3 regions of the Pantoea sp. X-Soil-MYKO-1785 genome follow, and region 2 is predicted to be linked to each of the others. Evidence: predicted binding sites of a transcription regulator. Region 2 holds the regulator's gene; each other region holds the start of a gene.

What was found. Region 2 encodes CRP, which controls carbon source genes, mostly activating them, when cyclic AMP is high. Its sites were predicted from a motif close to ATGTGANNNNNNTCACAT; they were not measured.
Positions count from the first base shown of each region.
Region 1: a site for CRP is predicted at 5,866-5,883, ahead of AC6I8D_RS09295 (6-phosphofructokinase). Genes of this name have one in related genera too.
Region 3: a site for CRP is predicted at 2,597-2,614, ahead of AC6I8D_RS14155 (YfcZ/YiiS family protein). Genes of this name have one in related genera too.

Region 1 covers NZ_AP036000.1:1,968,501-1,975,817, reverse strand. Annotated here, with positions in the region: gene AC6I8D_RS09335 (quinone oxidoreductase family protein) at 1-227, shown strand, start outside; gene AC6I8D_RS09330 (thiol-disulfide oxidoreductase DCC family protein) at 242-682, opposite strand; gene AC6I8D_RS09325 (P-loop nucleotide/nucleoside kinase family protein) at 651-1,274, opposite strand; gene AC6I8D_RS09320 (PTS sugar transporter subunit IIA) at 1,271-1,708, opposite strand; gene AC6I8D_RS09315 (hypothetical protein) at 1,718-1,987, opposite strand; gene AC6I8D_RS09310 (class II fructose-bisphosphate aldolase) at 2,098-2,940, opposite strand; gene AC6I8D_RS09305 (PTS sugar transporter subunit IIC) at 2,927-4,294, opposite strand; gene AC6I8D_RS09300 (PTS sugar transporter subunit IIB) at 4,287-4,601, opposite strand; gene AC6I8D_RS09295 (6-phosphofructokinase) at 4,612-5,592, opposite strand; gene dld (D-lactate dehydrogenase) at 6,051-7,317, shown strand, end outside.
Region 2 covers NZ_AP036000.1:3,813,066-3,820,382, reverse strand. Annotated here, with positions in the region: gene argD (bifunctional acetylornithine/succinyldiaminopimelate transaminase) at 1-619, shown strand, start outside; gene AC6I8D_RS18175 (YccS/YhfK family putative transporter) at 621-2,696, opposite strand; gene crp (cAMP-activated global transcriptional regulator CRP) at 2,754-3,386, opposite strand; gene AC6I8D_RS18165 (OsmC family protein) at 3,690-4,094, shown strand; gene AC6I8D_RS18160 (phosphoribulokinase) at 4,571-5,440, opposite strand; gene AC6I8D_RS18155 (YheU family protein) at 5,502-5,720, opposite strand; gene AC6I8D_RS18150 (hydrolase) at 5,725-6,741, opposite strand; gene AC6I8D_RS18145 (LysE family translocator) at 6,802-7,317, shown strand, end outside.
Region 3 covers NZ_AP036000.1:2,984,606-2,991,922, forward strand. Annotated here, with positions in the region: gene fadJ (fatty acid oxidation complex subunit alpha FadJ) at 1-736, opposite strand, end outside; gene fadI (acetyl-CoA C-acyltransferase FadI) at 736-2,046, opposite strand; gene AC6I8D_RS14155 (YfcZ/YiiS family protein) at 2,209-2,505, opposite strand; gene fadL (long-chain fatty acid transporter FadL) at 2,863-4,146, shown strand; gene mlaA (phospholipid-binding lipoprotein MlaA) at 4,212-4,976, opposite strand; gene ccmI (c-type cytochrome biogenesis protein CcmI) at 5,121-6,332, opposite strand; gene AC6I8D_RS14175 (cytochrome c-type biogenesis protein) at 6,332-6,787, opposite strand; gene AC6I8D_RS14180 (DsbE family thiol:disulfide interchange protein) at 6,784-7,317, opposite strand, start outside.

The sequences.
Region 1 (7,317 bases), 1.8 Mb from region 2:
AGGAGATCCCGCTGCACAGCAAGTTGCTGCGTTCCTCCGGGCTGACGCTGATGGGCAGCGGCCTGGGCAGCGTCGCCGACCGCGAGCTGATCGCCTCAATCGGGGAGATGCTGCAGGCCGCCGGTCCTCACCACTTTTCGGTGCCGTTCCGCGCGCGACCGTTAAGCGAGGTTGCGCAGGCGTGGGAGGAAGATGACAGCCGCTGCCGGACGGTGTTTACCCTGTAATGTCACTGGCCGCTTCAGCGCGATGGCTCCAGCGGATGCAAAAAGCGCTCTGGATAATCGGGGGTAATTGCCTGCTGACTGTCGTAGCGGCCAAACAGCTTGTAGCGATTCAGGGCGATACGATCGTAGGCAAAATTACTGATGGCATCCGGAAAATGGCGCAACACGCTGAGGCCGCGCCACGGTGCCGGCATCTGCTGCATCACGCGGAATACCGCCTGTGCCCGCAGCCAGTGCTGATTATCGGCGATATAGACAATAGTGCTGACGTTCTCCTGCGGTAATCCGGCCCAGCGCAGCAGCGCCTTGCCCTGCTCGCTCTGAACCGCTGCAAAACGAACCTGCCGCGCCAGCCGATGGCGCAGCAGGAACCGGACCCAGCCGTTGCACAGTTTACAGACGCCGTCATACAGCACGGCGCTTTCACCGGTTTGCAGATAAGGGGGTGATGACATGCTGCAACTCCTCACTCGTCGGACATTGAGGTGAAGTGTAGCTGTTTCTCTCCAGCTGTTGCTGTAACCAGCCGGCCACCGCCCGTTCATCCTGCGCGCTGGCGTTGACCCGCAGCACCGGCCCCAGCGCCATCGGCTCTGCCTGTTGCGCCAGCTGACGCAGTTCAGGCAGATACTCCGCGCCGGGATGGCCGGGCAGCCGCTGCGATAGCCGGGCCTGATAACGCGCCACCGCCGCCTCCGGGGCGATCTGCATCCACAGCTCCAGCACCGTGTCGACGCCAGCCTGCTGCAGGCCCTGTTCCAGCACCGCGCGCGACTGAAAGCCGAACCAGGCGTCAATCAGCCAGATCTGACTGGCCGGTGCCTGACCGACAATGTTCCAGATCGCCTGATAGGCGGCGCAGCCGAGCTGCCGGTTACGCTGCCGGTCGACCGGCGCAAAGCAGGCCATAAAGGGCTCCTTCAGGCTGTCGAGCGTCAGCACCGGCCAGCCGAAGCGCTGCGACAGCGCACGAGTCAGGGTGCTTTTTCCCGAGGCCGGAATTCCGTTCACCAGCACCACGCATTTTAACGGGGTTGTTGTCGTCATAAGATATCAATCACCTCCGCGGCGCTGCGGGCCTGGCGTAATCTGACCAGCGTCTGTTCATCTTCCAGCAGCGAGACAATGGCGCGAATGCCCTCTTCGATATGCGCATTACTGTCGCGCGCGCCGAACATAATCACGATGTCCGCTTTTTCGCTGCCGGCAAATGAGATCGGCTGCGCCAGCACGATCAGGCTGAAGCAGTCGCGGATCACGCCGGCTTCCGGTCGGGCATGCGGCATGGCGATGCCCTCATCAAACACGTAATAGGCGCCGTGGGTCAGCGTATTGGCGATCACCTCTGCCGGATAGCGCGCGTCGAGGTAGCCCCCACTCACCAGCGGTTCAGCGGCCAGGGCGATCACCTGACGCCAGTCCGTGGCGTCAATGCCGACCTGAATCGCGTTAGCCTGTTGCAATAGCTGCTTAATGCTCATCCACTCTCCTTAAATCGACTGGCGAACCAGATTGCGTAATTCATCGATTTTGACAAACAGCGCATCAATTTCATTTCGGTAGCGACGGCTTTTGGCAAATAAGCTTAATGCCCGGTTATATTCCAGCATTAATTGCTTCTGCGTCTCGCCATCACGCGGATTGGCAGCCAGCTTATTTTCCAGTTCGATCATTTTCTCGCGGCTGGCTTGCGCCTGCTGGTCCTGCTGTTCCGTATCCGGTTGTTCAGCTGGCGGCGACTTTTTTAAGAATCCAAACATAGCGTCTCCTGCCCCGACCGGCGCCGGGGCACCTCAGGTTAAGGCGTAATAAAGAATGAAATGATCGACTGACCGCTGATTCAGGTCGGCCGCATCCTCAGACCGGGCGATTAACGGAACAACTGCATCTTCTCAACCAGCACGCTGGTCACCGCATCATTGGCCGGCAGCAGGAAATTACGCACGCTGTCGTTGACCTTGCCTTTTTCAAAGCTGGTTTTGCATTGTGCGACCCACTGCACATTCATTTCCGTGCCGACGTTGACCTTTTCAATGCCGCTGCGCACCGCTAAACGCATATCTTCGTCACTGACGCCGGTCCCGCCGTGCAGCACCAGCGGCGTGTGGGTGGCGGCGGTTATGTCCGCCAGCCGCTGATGCTGAATATGCGCTTTACCGGTATACAGGCCATGCACCGTGCCGATCGAAATCGCCAGCATATCGACGCCGGTCTCCTCCACGAAGCGTCTGGCATCCTCTACCGGGGTGAAGGCAATTGCCTCCATTTCGACGCATTTACCATCTTCTGAACCGCCAATCGCCCCAAGCTCCGCCTCTACCGAGACGTTGTGCGGCCGCGCCATGTCGATGACCCGACGGGTGTTGGCGATATTCTCCTCAATCGGCAGATGCGATCCGTCATACATCACCGAGCTAAAACCGGCGTCGATGGCGGTCTGAATCGCCGCCAGGTCGGAACAGTGATCAAGGTGCAGACAGGTCGGGACGCCGGTGCTTTCTGACAATGATTTAATCGCATCGACCAGCAGTTTATGACCCAGGTATTTCGCCGTACCGGTGGAGATCTGAATCATTAACGGGCTGTTGGTTTTTTCCGCCGCTTTAAAATAGGCCGGCAGCATCTCCAGGCAGTGCAGGTTAAACGAGCCGACCGCTTTAAAATCGCGTTGCTTAGCCAGCTGTAACAGATCGGCGAAGTTATAAAGTTTCATGGATTTTTTCCTCTTGTGGCTGAGTGGATTTCCCGTTAACAAACCAGGCGAGTGCAGTAACGAAAGCGATAAACAGGGCGACAAACAGCCAGTTGTTCTGGAAGGCGTGGCCGAGCACCAGCCCGGTGCTGATCACGTCGGAATCGCTGAAGGTCACGCCGGTGAAGCCGTAGCTCTCCAGCATCGGAACCAGAATTGCCGGCAGCAGCGTGATAAACAGGCCGTGGACGAAGCCACCAATCACCGCCCCGCGCCGTCCGCCGATGGCGTTACCAAACACCCCGGCGGTGCCGCCGGCGAAGAAGTTGGTCAACAGACCAGGCAGGATCATCGCCAGGCCAAACATCGGGAAGACCAGCATGCCGACGATGGAGCCGAGCGTGGTGGCGAGGAAGCCGACAATCACCGCGTTCGGCGCGTAGGGAAACATCACCGGGCAGTCGAGCGCCGGTTTAGCGTCCGGCACCACCCGCATCGCAATGCCACGGAAGGCTGGCACCAGTTCGTTAAGCAGCAGACGCACCCCGCTGTAGAGCACGAACACCCCGGCGACGAACTGAATCGCCTGCATAAAGGCGTACATCAGATAGTTCATGCCGTTGCTGTACTGGGCAATAAACGCCGGGCCAGCCGCCAGCGCCGGGATCAGGTACATCGGCACCATCACCAGCGCCATCGACAGATAGGTGTCCTGCAGGAACTTGAAGTTATCCGGCAGCTTCAGGTCTTCGGTTGAGCGCGATCCTTTACCGACCACCTTCGCCACCGCTGCCGTCACCAGATAGCCGATGGTGCAGAAGTGGCCCAGCGCGACATCATCAGAGTCGGTAATCCGCCGCACCACCGGCTGCGCCAGTGCAGGCATCACCACCGCCATAATCCCGCCGAAAATGCCGCCGGTCAGGATCAGCGGCAGACCGCTCAGTCCCGCCTTGCAGCCAATTACCGCACCAATCGTTGCCATCCACAGCAGCGCCTGGCCGGTGAGGAAGATATACTTAAACGGCGTCAGGCGGGCGATGATGATGTTGACGATAAAAATCACCAGCAGGGTCAGCGCCACCTCCGATCCCAGTTCACGGTTGGCCAGCCCGGCAATCGCCGCCACATCGGTGATGTAGCCCTGCATCCCGAAGCCGTGGGTAAAAATGGTGTTAAGGAAGGTCAGCGTGCCGACAATAATATTGATACCGGCCATCATAATTAAAAAGCCCAGCAGGGTTTTGAAGGTGCCCTCCACCACCTTGCCGGCCGATTTTTTTTGCAGCAGCAGACCAATCAGGGCAATAAAGGCGATCAGAATCGAGGCCTGCCCTAATAAGTCTTTTACCAGGAAGTCGATCACACTATTCATGGGCAGCGACCTTCATGTTGCGTTCTTTTAAAAAGGCGACGATCTTTTGCTCGATTTCCGCTTTATCGGTGAGCTTATTCAGAATAATCACCCGTTTAATCTGTTCCGGACTGGCATCGGCATTTAATACATCGGCAAACGCTTTTTGCGTCAGGATCATGTCTGATTTAAACGCGTTGGCTTCAGAAATGGTGGTGTGGTCAATATCCGCGTCAATTTCCAGTTTTTTTAAAACTGCTTTTGCGCTCATCTCAATCGCAAAACTGGATCCTAATCCGCAGCCACAGACACATAAAATTTTCAGCATGGTTTTCTCCTCACAGAATTTGCAGTTGTTTAGCGAGCTTGTAATGATGCCCGTCGATATCGACCAGGCGTTTTTGCATGCTTATTAAATCAATCGGAATCGGTTTATTACTGCCATTAATAATCACCGCTTTATTGCGCATTCCTGACTGAATACAACGCACCACTTCACTGGCCATAATGGTGCCCTGATAAATTTCCTCACAGGTCGGTTCACCATTACGCAGCCCGTAACCGAGAATGGTTTTGCGGATGCGAACGCCAATTAACGGTTCAAGCTGTTTGATTAAGGTATCGATCGCCCCCTGAAAACCGGGCGAATATTCACGGGTGTAGCCCTCTGAGCAGAGGATCACCACGCTGTTCTGCTGCGCCAGCCGCTGGGTGATGCGTTGAGCCAGCTGCGGCAGCGGGATCTGGCACTCCGGGATTAGCGCAAAATCGGCATTGGATTTTAACGCCGACTGCAGGGTTAACTCGCCGCAATAGCCGCCGAGTAATTCCAGCATAAATACCCGTCCGGGTAATGCCCGACCGGTATTGCGCAGCTTTGCCACCTCTTTTAATACCTGCTCGCAGGCGGTGGAAAAACCGAGGGTATAATCACTGCCAAATACATCGTTATCAATCGTCATGCCGACGCCAAAACAATTGACGCCAGATTCCGACAGGGTATGCAGAAATTGCAGCGACCCGTCACCGCCCGCCATAATTAATACTTCAATCCGTGCGCTCTTTAGCTGGCGGGCAATCATTTCATATTCACTGCGCAGCAATTTTTTTTGCGTCCGTCCCGATTGCATCACCGGGATCGGGGCGATAGAAAAGTCCAGCAGATCACGCTGACTAATATCCCGGTGGCAATGACTTAATAAACCGGGTATGCCGCCATCAAATATCACGATCTCTGCCTGAGTGAGTCGGCCGATCTGAAAAACAAAGTTATTAATGCCGCTGACATCGCCACCGCTGATCACTATTCCGATTCGCATTATTCACCCCGCTGGCTTAATTGGTGTCGGGTTTCATTGTTCCGGGATAAGGCGTTGTTATTTGCAACGGAGATCACAGTTATGAGCGGTATTTTGCGGATGAGATGATTGACAGCGGATTATTACCAGGAATATTTGTGAGCACCATCACAATAGTCAGCGCCGATCGGCGTGGTGTGAATCCTGATATATCAGCGAGTTAGCTAACGTATTCAGGGAATATTGTTGCCAGAGGCTGACCGGCCGATTGGCGGGCGAATCGTCGTGACAAATTTGTGATTTTCACCTCATTTTTTGCGGTTCGGCGACTATTTTCGTCGGGCTTCGGATGCAGAAAGCTGATTAAAAACGCCGCAATAATCGCAATTTTTGTTATTTCGCTGGCGATCAATGATTGACAGTGGAATGGCGCGGGCTGTCCAATGACTCTCTGTTGTTAACCAAAATATTGAGATCAAATGACCTCCTCTCAGCTCATGCTCCGCCAGCTTGGCGAACGGGTCGGTGTGAAAAATCTGCTCACCGATCGGGATGATAAAGCCTGGTACACCAAAGGATTTCGGGTCGGTCGGGGGGAAGCGCTGGCCGTGGTGCTGCCGCAGACGCTGCTGCAGCTGTGGCAGGTCCTGCAAATCTGCTGCGCCAGCAACGCCATCGTGCTGATGCAGGCGGCCAATACCGGGGTGACCGGCGGCTCGACGCCGGATGGCAATGATTACGATCGCGAGGTGGTGATTGTCAGTACCCGTCGGCTGAAAGGGGTACAGGTGATCGATCAGGCGCGTCAGGTGATCGCCTTTCCGGGTGCCACCCTGACCGAGCTGGAGAACATTCTCGCCCCGCTGGGCCGGGAACCCCATTCGGTGATCGGCTCCTCCTGTATCGGCGCATCGGTGATTGGCGGTATCTGTAATAACTCCGGCGGATCGCTGATCCGGCGCGGGCCGGCCTTTACCGAAAAGTCGCTGTTTGCCCGTCTGCATGACGATGGGCGACTGGAGATGGTGAATCATCTGGGTATCGATCTGGGAGAGAGCCCGGAAGAGATGTTGCAGCGGCTGGAGCAGCAGAACTACACCACCGGCGACCGACCCGACTGGGCGGGGAAAATCTGGGCAGACGACTACGCCAGCCAGCTGCGGGACACGGCGGCGGACAGCCCGTCGCGCTTTAATGGCGATCGGCGTTATCTGCATGAAAGCGCGGGCAGCGCCGGTAAAGTGGTGGTGTTTGCGGTGCGTCTGCCGACCTTTGAAGCCAGTCCGCAGACCCGCACCTTCTATATCGGCAGCGACGATGAGCAGCAGCTGGTGGCGCTGCGGCGGGTGCTGCTGGCAGAAATGCAGGCGCTGCCGATTCAGGCTGAATATATCCATCGCAACGCCTTTGATCTCACGGTGCGCTACAGCAAACATATGATGCTGGCGATTGGCAAACTCGGTCCGCAGGCGCTGCCCGGACTGATGGCGAAGAAAGCCCGCTGGGATGTGCGGGTCAGCCATCTGCCGTTTTTACCGCGTAACAGTGTTGATCGACTGCTGCAGTTGTTTAATCAGATCACCCCGCGCGGAGTGGCGCCGCGCATTATGGCCTACCGCGATCGGTTTGAGCATCATCTGATGATCAAAGTGGAGGCACAGCAGACCGCAGAGCTGGAGGGCCTGCTGACCCGCTTCTTCAGTCAGGGTCAGGGCGATTTTTTCCTGTGTAACCAGCAGGAAGCGC
Region 2 (7,317 bases):
GGTGCCCGCAACCGAAGAATTTATGCATGGGCTGCGTGAACTGTGCGATCAATATCAGGCGCTGCTGGTGCTGGATGAAGTCCAGAGCGGTATGGGACGCAGCGGCAAGCTGTTTGCTTATGAGCACTATGGCGTGCAGCCCGATATTCTGACCTCGGCCAAAGCACTGGGCGGCGGTTTCCCGGTCAGCGCCATGCTGACCACCCATGAGATCGCCTCTACCATGGCGCCTGGCGTGCACGGCACCACCTACGGCGGCAATCCGCTGGCCTGCGCCATTGCCGAGACCGCGCTGGACATTATCAATACCCCGGCGGTGCTGGAAGGCGTTAGCGTCCGGCGTCAGCAATTTGTCAGCGCGCTGCAGGCGATTGATGCGAAGTACGATCTGTTCAGTGATATTCGCGGCAAAGGCCTGCTGATTGGCGCGGCGCTGAAGCCTCAGCATAGCGGCAAGGCGCGCGATATCCTCAATGCGGCAGCCGCAGAAGGGGTAATGGTGCTGGTGGCCGGCACCGACGTGATGCGTTTTGCACCTTCGCTGATCATCGAACCCGCCGACATCGAAGAGGGCATGCGCCGCTTCGCCGCCGCCGTCGGCAAGGTGATTAGCGGCTGATTTAGTTTTTGCGTAACCGTCTGATCAGCCAGCGGCCATGTTGCGGTCGCTGGCTCCACGCCAGAGAAGAAATGGTGTGCATCACGCTCAGATGATCCAGAATACGGCGCACATGCTGTTCGACGACTGTCACCGGCCCTTCATTAATATTTTCTACCTCATCCAGCAGGTTAACCTGCGAACTGGCACCGTCATATTCCAGCCGCTGCTGACAACGTTGCAGCGCAATTTCGCAGGACTGCAGATAGCGCTCAGCTAACGAGGCGGTCAGCATGGTGTGTTCGCGCGCCAGAATCGTCATTGCATTGATGTGCTCAACAATAAACTGGCTGTGGGTGACCCACAGACGCATATCTTTGAGGTACTGAGCGTTGAAAGCCGGTTCCTGCATCGCCTGGTTCAGGGAGTTAAACAGCGCATTGTGCGCCTGATTGACCCGTATCCGCTGGTACGCCAGTTTCTCCGGCGACTGTTCCGCCCCCAGCAGCAGCCGTAGCGCATCCTGATAGGTTTCCAGTGCGTCGTGGGCGTTCTGCCGCAGTAAGCCGCTCTGCCACTGCGGCCACAGCCACAGCATTCCGCCAAAGGCGATCAGGCAACCCATCAGCGTATCCATCAGGCGTGGCAGCAGGAACTGCGCCCCGTTCAGCGACAGCAGCTGCAGCGAGTAGACCGCCGTCACCGTAAAACCAATCATCGACCAGCCGTAAAACTGGCGGGTAAACCGGTAGCTGATAAAGGTGATCAGCAGCATGATCAGCAGCACCAGCGACTCCGGCACCGCCAGGCGTAAGGTGGCAGCCGCAATCACCAGACCGGCAAACGTGCCCAGCGCCCGGTGCTGGATGCGGACGCGGGTGGCACCGTAGCCGTTCTGGCTGACGAACATAATGGTCATCAGAATCCAGTACGGCTTAGGAATGTTGAAAAACAGCGCCAGCGCGCTGCCCAGCATCAGCATCACCGCAAAGCGACCGGCGGTGCGCAGCGCCGATGAACGCCACGACAGGTAGCTGCGCAGCGCCGGCAAAAGCGGCAGACGGCGCTGGCGATCGGCCATCAGGTCACGTTGATAGAGCGGCTTTTGGGTGCGAAGCACCCGCGCAATACGATTGAAGTGATAGAGGCAGAAATTCCCCACCGGATTATCAGGATGCTGACGGGCAATTTTTTCCAGCGCGCTGAGCTGCTTCTCCATGCCAAAACGATCCGGCAACTGGTGATAGAGAATGTTATCCGCCAGCACCCGTAAGCGGGCCGAAATAGTCTGGGCATTCCAGCGGATCACCGCTTCGGCATGGCTCTGCTCCACCAGTTTCTGCACCTCTTCCGGCTGATGCAGGCTGACCGAGATGTGTTCCTGCAGGTCCAGCGCCACCTGAAAGGCGCGGGTCAGCCGCTTATGGCTGTGATCCCGGCTGGCGGAAAGCATGTGCATCTGCTGGTAACAGGTGGTGATCATATCGACCACTTTCTGCTGGCGCGCCAGCAGCGGCGGCAGGGCCTTTTCCGGGTCGGTCAGCTGGGTCAGCAGGGTATATTTGGCATCGCAATAGTTGGCCAGTTCGCGGTAGATCAGGCTCAGGCTTTCACGCATCGGCTGCTCTTTCCACAGCCAGAACCAGAACCAGTTAAACAGCCCATACCATAGCGTGCCGCCGATATAGAGCAGCGGCGGCACATAGATCGGCATACGGCCAATCAGGCTCAGCGTGAAGATGGCGGCGATCAGGGTGCCGGGCAGCAGGCGGCCGTGTAGCGGACTGATTTCGCCGGTGACCCCCAGCAGCAACGGCAAGGCGAACAGAATCAGCGGCAGCGGAATGGCGTGCTGCGTCAGCCACTGAATCAGGAAGCTGCCGAGCGCAAACAGGCTGCCGCCGACAATCAGGCGTTTGAAGAAGCGTTTATGCGGGGTATCCAGACCGGCGATATTGCAACAGGCGGGAACTAACGAGAACAGCAGACCTTTTTGCAGGTCGCCAGCCAGCCAGCCCAGCGCCACGGGCAGACAGAGCACCAGGGTTTGCCGCAAGGCGTAGTTGACTTCAGGATGGTAAATAATTCGACGCCACATCGGCCCAACACAAACAATAACGGCGCGATGTTGCCATCACGCCGTGGGTGACAGGAATTAGCGGGTGCCGTAAACGACGATGGTTTTGCCGTGTGCAGAGATCAGATTCTGATCTTCCAGCATCTTCAAAATACGGCCCACGGTTTCACGTGAACAACCAACGATTTGGCCAATTTCCTGACGAGTAATTTTAATTTGCATGCCGTCGGGATGCGTCATGGCGTCTGGCTGCTTCGCCAGGTTAAGCAGAGTCTGAGCAATGCGTCCGGTCACGTCGAGGAAAGCGAGGTTACCCACTTTTTCAGACGTAACCTGCAGGCGACGCGCCATCTGCGACGACAGTCGCATCAGGATATCCGGGTTAACCTGGATCAGCTGACGGAATTTCTTGTAGGAAATCTCCGCCACTTCGCACGCGGTTTTCGCACGTACCCAGGCGCTGCGCTCCTGACCTTCTTCGAACAGGCCAAGCTCGCCAATGAAATCGCCCTGATTCAGGTAAGAAAGAATCATCTCTTTGCCTTCTTCATCTTTGATCAGAACCGCAACGGAACCTTTCACGATGTAGTAAAGCGTTTCAGCTTTTTCACCTTGATGAATCAGCGTACTTTTGGATGGATACTTGTGAATATGGCAATGGGACAGGAACCATTCGAGTGTAGGGTCTGTTTGCGGTTTGCCGAGAACCATTCGCTATTATCCTCTGTTGTAATCGTGCCCAAAATACAGGGGGCAGTTTTCCCTGTCAGGCGATGAAAGCTTCAAGCGTTTCCCTTACAGGAAATTATTCGGGCTGCATTCGGCGCAGTGCGCATCATTCTTCCCGGCTTCGCCATCAGGTGACGAAAAATATTTTCAGCACTGTTTGTAGCACAGCTTTTGCCGACTGTCTTCTGTTGTCTCGCTTCAGCTAACAGCGGATTTCTCTGGATTGCTGTTTACCAGGCGAAAGCGTACTCTGACGGCAAAACCGCATATTCTGGAGCGAAAATCATGCAGGCAAGAGTGAAATGGGTAGAAGGACTGACATTCCTCGGTGAGTCGTCATCCGGTCATCAGGTGTTAATGGATGGCAATTCGGGTGATAAAGCGCCCAGCCCAATGGAGATGGTGCTGATGGCGGCAGGCGGATGCAGCGCCATCGACGTGGTTTCAATTCTGCAAAAAGGTCGCAACGATGTGGCTGATTGTGAAGTGAAACTGACCTCAGAACGTCGTGAAGAAGCGCCGCGAATCTTTACGCACATCAACCTGCACTTTATCGTGAGCGGCAAAGCGCTACAGGATAAGGCGGTCTCACGCGCGGTGGATCTTTCTGCTGAAAAATATTGCTCGGTCGCTATCATGCTGGGTAAAGGCGTCACCATCACCCACAGCTATGAAGTGATCGAACTGTAATAGCCGCAAGGGTCATTGCAGACCTGCTAACTTCACTTCCAGTATCTGATGCAGGTTGATTTAAGACTGTGCCTGGGCAGGGAACCGGGTCAGATCGGAAAGTCGCTTAAGCCAATCCCTGGCCGCTCGACCCGCGCCGTCCCTGGCGCGGGACGCTTTCCTCTTCTGACCCGGTTCCCTGCGTGTTGAACTTATCTATTGCTGCCAGATTCTTTCTGCCCAGGGTTTGTCTGTAGCGACCTTCCTGAAACCGGATGCGGTTGTCGGACGTGAAGCGAAGGGAGCATATGCCTGTAGCAAAGCATCGCGGGCCAGGGATGGCCCGCGCTGAGCCTGCCAGGGATAGCGGTTTTGCGTCTTTGCGAAAGGTGTATGCTCCCTGAAGCCTGCCCAGGGGTAAGTCTTTAGCCGCAGGAAAGCCAGTTTTACTATCTTTGTTAAAGACATCTGCTCTCAGAGCGGTTTTTGCTGGCCTCTTACTCTATCCGCTTGCCTTCCACCAGCCGCTTCACCAGCGGACCCATGATCAGCTCCATCGCCAGCCCCATTTTCCCGCCCGGCACCACCAGCGTATTGATATGCGAAATGAACGATCCCTGCAGCATCGCCAGCAGATAAGGAAAGTCGATATCGTCCAGCGCCTGAAAATGGATCACCACGAAGCTCTCATCCAGTGACGGAATCGCGCGGGCGGCAAACGGATTCGAAGTGTCGACCGTCGGCACCCGCTGGAAGTTCAGGTGGGTGCGCGAGAACTGTGGCGTAATGAAATTAATGTAATCTTCCATTGAACGCACCACCGAATCCATTACTGCTTCACGCGAATGGCCGCGTTCGCTGGTGTCACGCACCAGCTTCTGAATCCACTCGAGGTTAACAATCGGCACCACGCCTACCAGCAGGTCGACATGTTCCGCCACGTTATGCTGGGCGGTCACTACGCCACCGTGCAGTCCTTCGTAAAACAGGATATCGGTGTTTTGCGGCAGCGGCTGCCACGGCGTAAAGGTGCCCGGCACCTGATTCCACGGCACCGCTTCATCATAGGTATGCAGGTACTTACGCGACTGGCCCTGGCCGTCGAGCCCATACTGCCTGAAGCTCTGCTCCAGTAAGCCAAAGTCATTGGCTTCCGGACCGAAATAGCTGACATGACGGCCTAAATCGCGCGCCTTGCGGATCGCCATATCCATTTCAGGCCGGGTGAAGCGGTGGAAACTGTCGCCTTCCAGTTCGGCAGCGTGCAGATCAAGCTGCTGAAAAATTTTACGGAACGCGAGACTGGTGGTGGTGGTCCCCGCGCCGCTGGAACCGGTGACGGCGATTATCGGATGGCGTGCTGACATAAAAAAGCTCCCTGTGAAATCGGGTCATGCGCATTGTTAACATGAATTGCCGCTGGCTGCATCAGCCGCGAAATTCTTTGCGCGGCATGATATTGACCGATTCATGCAGTTCCGACCACACCAGCACTACTTCGCCGGTTTCCAGCTGGCGGCGCACGTCAGCCACTTTTTCGTTCAGGCTGCGTTCCTGCTCGCCGTAGTCGGTGCCTTCACGCAGTACGAAAGTTTCAATCAGATTTTCAAGCGTCTCAGGTGAGACCTGTTGCCAGGGAATAATCACAACGTTAGGTTTCCAGAAAAGGGGCAATCCACTGGGGTATGCGCTGTTCAAGCCACATTTCGGGCTGGCGCAACGTCCCGCCGACAAAGCCAACGTGACCGCCGTGCGGCGTCAGTTGATAAGTAATAGTGGCAGATAATTGGCTGCTGTGCGGTATCACTTCATCACTCATGAACGGGTCATCTTTGGCATGAATGATCAGCAGCGGCTTATCGACCTGTTTCAGCCATGGCAGGGCGCTGGCGCGCTGATAATAGTCAGCCGCATCGCTGAAACCGTGGGCGCGGGCGGTGATTGCGTCATCAAAGTCGCGCAGCCGGCGTAGCGCTTTAAGCTGCGCCAGGTTCACCGGCAACGTTTCCGGCCAGGCGTGCAGTTTGCGCCGGGCATTCTTCTTCAGCTGCGCCAGTAAATAGTATTGATAAAAGCGTGAAAAGCCGCGCTCCAGCTTGAGGCTGCACGGCGCCAGCAGCAGCGGCGCGGAGACGATGACGCCCGCATCAACCGGCACAGCGGATCCCTGCTGGCCCAGCAGGCAGCCCAGCATGTTGCCGCCCAGCGAAAAACCCACCGCCACGGTCGGTACCCGGCCCCAGCGGGTTTGCAACCAGTGCAAAAAATAGCGCGCATCTTCGGTTTCGCCGGAGTGATAGATGCGGTTCAGCCGGTTAGGTTCGCCGCTACATCCGCGAAAATGCATCACCACCGCCAGCCAGCCGCGTGCGCGACAGATCGCCATCAGGCCGTGAATATAGGGACTGTGGAAACTGCCCTCCAGTCCGTGAAACAACACCACCCGCGGTTTGTGCTGCGCCAGCTGCGGATCTTCACTCCAGGCGAGATCGACAAAATCGCCATCGGGCAGATCGAGACGCTGCCACCAGGGATCGAGGTTGATCTGCCGCCGCAGCAGGCGTGGCAGCACCGTTTGCAGATGGGCATTACGCATGCCGGCCAGCGGCGTAAAATCCCCGGCTTCCGGCCCGCTAAATTTCATGTTGTAAAAGCTTGTCTGTTCCATATCACACTGTTAGCTTCGATAGGTTTTTTGCTTGCTGGGGGTGAGGAGCACCCGATTGCCATGGAACTGAGTCTTTTCTTATCGATGTTGGGATTTCTATGGGTCGCCGCAATCACGCCAGGCCCTAATAATATGTTACTTACCGCGGGCGGCGCCAATTTTGGCTTTGTGCGGACCCTTCCCCTGATGATTGGCATCATGATCGGCATGCAGGTGATGCTGCTGATGGTGGCGTTTGGCGTTGGTGGACTGATTCTGCTCTATCCTTCGCTGCATCTGGTGCTGAAAATTGCCGGCAGCCTCTACCTGCTGTGGCTGGCATGGAAAATTGCCACCGCCAGCTACGAAAAGCTGGAAACCGACCGGGTAGCAGAGTCGCCCATGCCGTTCTGGCAGGGCGGGTTGTTGCAGCTGATCAATCCCAAAGCCTGGCTGATGGCGCTAGGGGCGGTCGCCAGCTTTAGCCTGGCGGGCGACGCCTATCGACAATCAGTGATGGCGATCAGTCTCGGCATGTTTATCGTCAATCTGGTGTCCGGCCTGATCTGGATGGGATTCGGCGCAATGATTGGCCGC
Region 3 (7,317 bases), 830 kb from region 2:
CCGCCGGGTAGTTGCCCTGCGTTTTGGCGGCGGTCTGGCGGCTGGCCAGCGCAAACAGCGCCTGACGCGCAACCGGGCCCTGCAGCAGGCGATCGCGCAGCGGCAGCGTACGGACGCTGGCCTTGCCTTTTTTCACCCGTGCGATAGCGGTCTCCAGCAAAATCGCCTGCGGCACCGCATCATCAACCATGCCGAGTTTACGGGCCTGTTTCGCCCGCAGGCTTTTGCCGGTCAGGATCAGCGGCAGCGCCTGCTGCACGCCGATCAAACGGGGTAACCGCTGCGTGCCGCCTGAACCGGGCAATAAGCCGAGCTGGACTTCCGGCAAGCCGAGGCGGGTTTTATCATCCAGCGAGCAGATGCGTGCATCGCAGGCCAGCGCCAGCTCAAGTCCGCCGCCGAGGCAGGCACCGTGAATCGCGGCCACCACCGGGAACGGCAAGGCGGCAAGCATCGCCATCACCTCCTGCCCCTGTTTCGCCAGCGCTTCGGCGTCTGCGGCACTCTGGCAGCGATCGATCATGCTGATGTCGGCGCCAGCGATAAAGTTGTCAGCTTTGCCCGAAATCAGCACCAGCCCGGCCAGCTGAGGATCGCGCCGCGCCTCGGCAATAATGGCAGCGATCTGGCCAGCAAATTCCGCTTTAAGGGTGTTCATCTTCTCGCCCGGCACGTCGATGGTGATGACGCCAACGTGATCCAGCCGCAGCTGTAAATGAAATGCGTTCTGCTCCATTATTCGGCCTCCAGAACCATTGCCGCGCCCAGACCACCGGCCGCACAGGCGGTAACCAGTCCTAATCCTCCCCCGCGCCGCCGAAGTTCGTTCAGCGTCTGGGTGATCATTCGCGCACCGGTAGCGGCAAAAGGATGGCCATAGGCGATCGATCCCCCCAGCACGTTAAAGCGCTCTTCATTCACCTCACCCAGCGCATGGGGGCGATTCAGCACCTCGCGGGCAAAGCGCTCATCCCGGAACAGTTGCAGGTTGCTCAGGGTCTGAGCGGCGAAGGCTTCATGCATATCAATCAGTGTCAGATCGGCCAGGGTGATGCCGGCGCGGTCCAGCGCCACCGGCGAGGCGTAGGCCGGGCCCAGCAACATATCCTGCTGTACGCCAATCGCGGTAAAGGCATAGCTGCGCAGATAGCCAAGCGGCTGCAGTCCCAGCTCACGGGCGCGCCCTTCGCGCATCAGGATGACCGCTGCCGCACCGTCGGTCAGTGGGGTACTGTTGGCGGCGGTCACGCTGCCGTGCTGGCGGTCAAACGCCGGACGCAGCCGGGCATAATCTTCAGCTTTGGCATCCATCCGCACGTTATTGTCCTGATCGATGGGCTTTTTCCACGGCGGCACCAGCGCCGCCATCACTTCCTGATGCAGCACGCCCGATTGCCATGCTTTGGCGGCATGCTGGTGAGAACGCAGCGCCAGCGCATCCTGTGCCTGTCGGCTGATTCCGTGGCTTTTGGCCATCTGCTCGGCGGTGTCGCCCATGCGCAGTCCGGTTGAATACTCGGCCACCGCCGGCGGCACCGGCAGCAGATCGCGCGGGCGCAGACGGCGCAGAATCTGCCATTTTTGCGACAGGCTGCGCGCTTTATTGAGATCAACCAGCGCCCGCGCCAGGCTTTTGCTGACGCCAATCGGTAGCACCGATGACGAATCAGCACCCCCGGCGATGCCGGCAGAGATGGTCCCGGCCAGTAAACTTTCACAGACGTTAGCCACCGCCTGAAAACTGGTGGCACAGGCGCGGCTGACGCTGTAGGCGTCGGTATGGACGCTGAGTCCGCTGCTGAGTACGATTTCACGCGCGATGTTCGGCGCTTCGGGCATCTGAACTACCTGACCAAACACCAGCTGTTCAATCACGTCGACCGGCAGTTCGCTGCGCGCCATTAATTCGCTGACCACCATCCGTCCCAGTTCCACCGCCGGAATGCCATGGAAGCCGGTCGCCTGGCGCAAAAAAGGGGTACGTAACCCGTGGGTAATCGCGATGCGTTCGCCATCGCGCGTCAGCAGCGGCTGCGCTTTGCTCATTGTTCTCACCTGTGAATCGGGACTGTGGCATCATTGCCCAAAGAGGTCTGACCTGATCCCAGTGTTAACCACAAGCGGGTGAGTCGCCAATATCGAAAGGGAAAAATTGCGAAGGGAAACACGAAAATGAAAAACGCCGCTCTGAAAGCGGCGTCTGGCGGCTTAGCGTAAACCGAGCTGGAAAATCAGGGTTTCTGCCTGGCAGCAGAAGGTGAAATCAATATCGAGCTGCACCCCCTGGTCCACATCGCTGAAACGGGCCTCAATCAGGCAAGGGTCAGACTCAACCTCACGCGCACGTTCGGTCAGGCTGGCCAGTTTTGCTTCAGCATCAGCGCGCTGTGCAAACCACTCCGACCAGCTGGCAGTGCAATCGGTATTATCCATTACCGTGCCGACATCGACGCAACAGCAGGCTGCGGTTTCGGTCGCACTGCATTTTTTAATGGCATCAGTCATCATTTTCTCCTGACGATAGTCTGGTGGGATACGCAATTTTATGGACCAGATTTTACCTCTTCGGCTAAAGATGCGCCATTAACCTGTAGCTAAGTGACGAATATCACAATAAAATTTGATCCAGAACAAACTGGACTGGTTATGCTGTGGCGCGTCGGGTCAGTTTTGTTACGCAGATCGAATTTTAAGCGATCAATCCTGAAATATTTTAAAAACAATATTGCAACATGCACACAGGTCGGACCTATACTCTCCGCACTGGTCTGATATGTGCGATTTACATCAGTCCCTACAATCCGCCGTCCCTTGTTACGCGACGTAATAACGTTAAATAATAATTCACATGAGGTTGTGGTCATGAACCATAAAAACCTGTTTGCAAAGTCAGCCGTGGCGGCTGCAGTGGCGCTTGTCTCTTCACATGTTTACGCAGCTGGGTTTCAGTTAAATGAGTTTTCTTCGATTGGTTTAGGTCGCGCATATTCAGGCGAAGGCGCAATGGGCGATACCGCCGCTTCCGCCAGCCGTAACCCGGCAACCATGGCATTAATGGATCGTCCGGCGTTTTCCATCGGGGCGGTGTATATCGACCCGGATGTGAATATCAGCGGACGCAGCCAGAGTGGCCGCAGTCTGGATGCCAATAATATTGCCCCAAACCAGTGGGTGCCGAATATTCATTACGTTCAGCCCATTAATGATCAATGGTGGATTGGCGCATCGGCTACCTCCAATTACGGCTTAGCAACAGAGTTTAATAATGGTTACACCGCTGGCGGCTACGGCGGTAAAACCGACCTGATGACCGGCAATTTTAATCTCAGCACCGCTTACCGATTAAATGAACATTTCAGCGTCGGGGTGGGATTTGATGCGGTCTACGCTAAAGCGAAAATCGAACGTTATGCCGGTGAATCAGGCGCAGCGTTACGCATCCCGGCGGATACCCAGGTCGCCCATCTGAAAGGCGATGAGTGGGGCTACGGCTGGAACGCCGGTATCCTGTATGAAGTCGATGAAAATAACCGTTTCGGCTTTACCTACCGCTCAGAAGTCAAAGTTGATTTTGATGGCGATTACAAAAGTAATCTCCCTTCTGCGCTGAACGCGGTTAATAATCCGCAGCAGTCCGGTATTCCTTACGGCACCAACGGCTCGACCATTCCAGGCGCGCTGACCCTGAATCTGCCGGAAATGTGGGAAGTGTCGGGCTGGCATAAAGTGGCACCGCAGTGGGCGGTTCACTACAGCATGGCCTACACCAGCTGGAGCCAGTTCCAGGAGCTGAAAGCCACCGGTTCTAATGGCCAGACCCTGTTCTATAAAGATGAAAGTTACCGTGATGCCTGGCGTATTGCGCTCGGAACCACCTACTTCTACGACCAAAACTGGACCTTCCGCACCGGTATCGCCTTTGATGACAGCCCGGTTCCGGCCGATAAACGTTCGATCTCCATCCCGGATCAGGATCGCCTGTGGTTGAGCGCCGGGACCTCCTACGCGTTCGACGACAATGCTTCGGTCGATGTCGGCATCTCTTATATGCACGGCCAGAACGTGACGGTCAAAGAAGGCCCATATACCTTTAATTCCGAAGGTAAGGCCTGGCTGTATGGCGCGAACTTTAACTATAAGTTCTGATGCGCAAACGCCAATAAAAAGGGCGACTCTCCGGAGTCGCCCTTTTTGCTGATAAAAATCGCACCTTACTGCGCGTCAATATCCTGCAGATCGTCCTGAATCGCGGCTGCGTTCGGGTTCTCTTCCGGCTTGAGCTTGCCACCGCGCGCCAGAAAATCGTGACGCTGGAAGTAGGCGTTGCGGATAAAGGCGTACGGATCGCTCTGCTGTTTGAGGATCGCATCCGAGTCGAGCAGCTGTGCCCGCGTCTCAATGCCTTCCAGCGTCCATTTACCAATCGACATCGGCCAGGTCAGCCAGCCGAGAATCGGATAGAGGGTATCGACGTAATCGCCGCCATCCTGACGAACGGTAAAGCTGCCGTAAGCCGGCAGTTCAACGTAAGGGCCATAGCCGACGCCATAGTGGCCCAGCGTGGTGCCGAAACGGTGTGGCTCTTCACGCGCCAGCTCCGGATTGGCTTTACCGGCCACGTCAATGAAGCCGCCCAGCCCCAGCACGCTGTTCAGGAAGAAACGGGTGAAGTGAATACCCGCATCACGGGCGTTACCGACCAGAATGGCGTTGACCATGCTGGCGGGTTCTTCGAGGTTACCGAGAAAATTACTCAGGCCGGTGCGGGCTGGCACCGGCACATAGTCGCGCCAGGCAACGGCTACCGGGCGAAGCAGATAGGGATCGAGCACGTTGTAGTTAAAGTTGAACATCGTGCGGTTAAAGCCTTCGAACGGATCGCTGCGTTGCGCAGGTTCGTCATTCGCCGGCTTCGAACTGGCACAACCCACCAGAAGAACGCTGGCAACGGCCAGGCTGGTCAGGCGATAATTCATTCCAATCTCCCTGTGCGGATGAAAAAAAGTCTGCTCACCCTTCAGGCGGCAGTCGATTAACGAACCTGCTTACCCTGAGCATAGCTAACTTTACGTCAGCCTGGGTAGCGACAGGATCTGCCTGAGCGTCGTCGGATCCCGCGCTCAGGGCTGCTGTTGATTTATTTCTACTGCCATCTGCTGATGGCCGTCCCAGGGCATCACCGCACTCAGACCAAACCAGTCACCCGAACGCGCGTTGGCACTGCCGTCGCGGGAAATTCGCGCCCGCACCTGAAGCTGATGCTGCGCCGACAACAGGCGATCCGGCATCATCGCATTGCTGTCATCCAGCGTCAGCGATAGCGGAAAGTGGCTGAGCGGCAGGCGTTTTACCGCCACCGGCACCGGTGAAACACCGTCGGTGACAGAAATATACAACACTCCGCCTTGCGGTAATATTTTTTCTGCCTGCGGCGTCAGGCTGATACTGAGTGCCAGCTGGCTGCTCTGCTGCCCGGCCGCGGTTTTGGCCTGCTCAATGCTGCGGGCGATCATCACACGCCGCTCATCGTTAGCCGGCAACAGCGTCAGCAGCGTTTGCCAGGCGTCAATCGCCTGATCATATTGCTGCTGCTCGAAAGCATTAAACGCCAGCAGGCCCAGAGTACGCAGGTTGTGCCGATCGGCCTTAAGCAATTCGTGCAGCAGCAGCGCCGCCTGGCGATTATCCTGCGGTTCGCTGGAGCGGGTCAGCACTTCGGCGTAGTCCTGCTTCAGGCCGGGATCGTTGGGCGCGAGCTGCAAGGCGCGTTCAAAGGCCTGGCTGGCGATACTGGCGTTATTCAGCACCATGCCGAGCCGTCCCAGCATGGTCCAGTCGTTGAGGTTGTCCGGTTCCGACTGCAATGCGCTGCGCAGCCCAAGCTGCAACCGCGCCAGCTCCTCCATCGTCAGAGGCTTTGCCGCCGGGTCCATCAGCCGTGCCCGTAAGGCAGGATAGTCCTGCTGCACCTGCATCCAGCCAGTCAGCTGCGCCAGGCCGCCGACTTTCAGATAAGTCCCCAGCGACACCAGCAGCAGCACAATCAGGCCGGGCAGTAATATCCAGCGGCTGCTGCTGTGCGCCTGTACGGTCTGGGTGGGTGGAACATCGGCCAGCAGCGTCTGTTGCAGTTCCCGCTCCATGACCGGCCGCTCCGCTACCACGCCCTGATCTTCATCTTCCGCCAGTTCGCTCAGACGCTGATGGTAGAAGCGCTGATTGAGGCGATCGCGATCGCCAGCGCTGGCGTGCCGCTGCCGCCAGCCCGCGGCAAGAAACAATGCACAGGCTGCCAGCAACAACAGTAAAAGGGTGATCCAAAATGCACTCATTACGGCTTCCTGTCTGACTTCAGTAGCGCATCAAGACGCTGTTGTTCATCTTCATCCAGCTCGCTGCGGGTTTTACGCTGGCGACTGCGCAGCACGATGACGCATCCGCCCAGCAGCACGAACAGCGCCGGTCCGACCCACAAAATCAGGGTAGACGGCGTAACCGGCGGCTGATAAGTGACGAAGTTGCCGTAACGCGCCACCATGTAATCGATAATTTGCTGACGGTCCTGGCCCTGCTTCATTAGCTGATAGACCTTGAGTCGCATATCCGCTGCAATCATCGCGTTCGAGTCGGCGATGCTGTTGTTCTGGCATTTCGGGCAGCGCAGCGAGGCGGTCAGATCGCGGTATTGTTCTTCCTGCGCCACCGAATCGAACTGCAGGGTATCGATAGTCGCCCACAGGCTAAAGCTGAACAGCAGTCCACAGACCAGCAGTAACAGACGCCTCATGCTCCCGCCTCCTTACTGTATTTGATCCACAACGGTTTCACTTCCTGTTGCCAGACGCGCTCATTCAGATCGCCTGCATGGCGATAGCGGATAATGCCTTTGCCGTCGATCAGGAAGGTTTCCGGTGCACCGTAGACGCCAAGATCCAGCCCGAGCATCCCGTTGCCGTCATACAGGCTGAGCGCATACGGGTTGCCCAGCGTGTTCAGCCAGCTGACCGCTTTGTTGCGGTCGTCTTTGTAGTTCAGCCCGACCACCCGAATGCCCTGCTCCGCCAGGCTATTCAGGTAGTGATGTTCAGCCCGACAGGTCGGGCACCAGGTGGCCCAGACGTTAAGCAGTATCGGTTTGCCGTCGGTCAGCACCTGCTGATCGTAAATTTTACCCGGCTGATCGAGCGCTTCCAGCCTGAACAGCGGCACCGGCTTGCCAATCAGCGCCGATTCCAGCCGGGTCGGATCGTCGCCGTCGGCATTGCGCGCCAGCTGCCACAGCAGCGCTGCCGCCAGCAGCAGAAACAGCACCAGCGG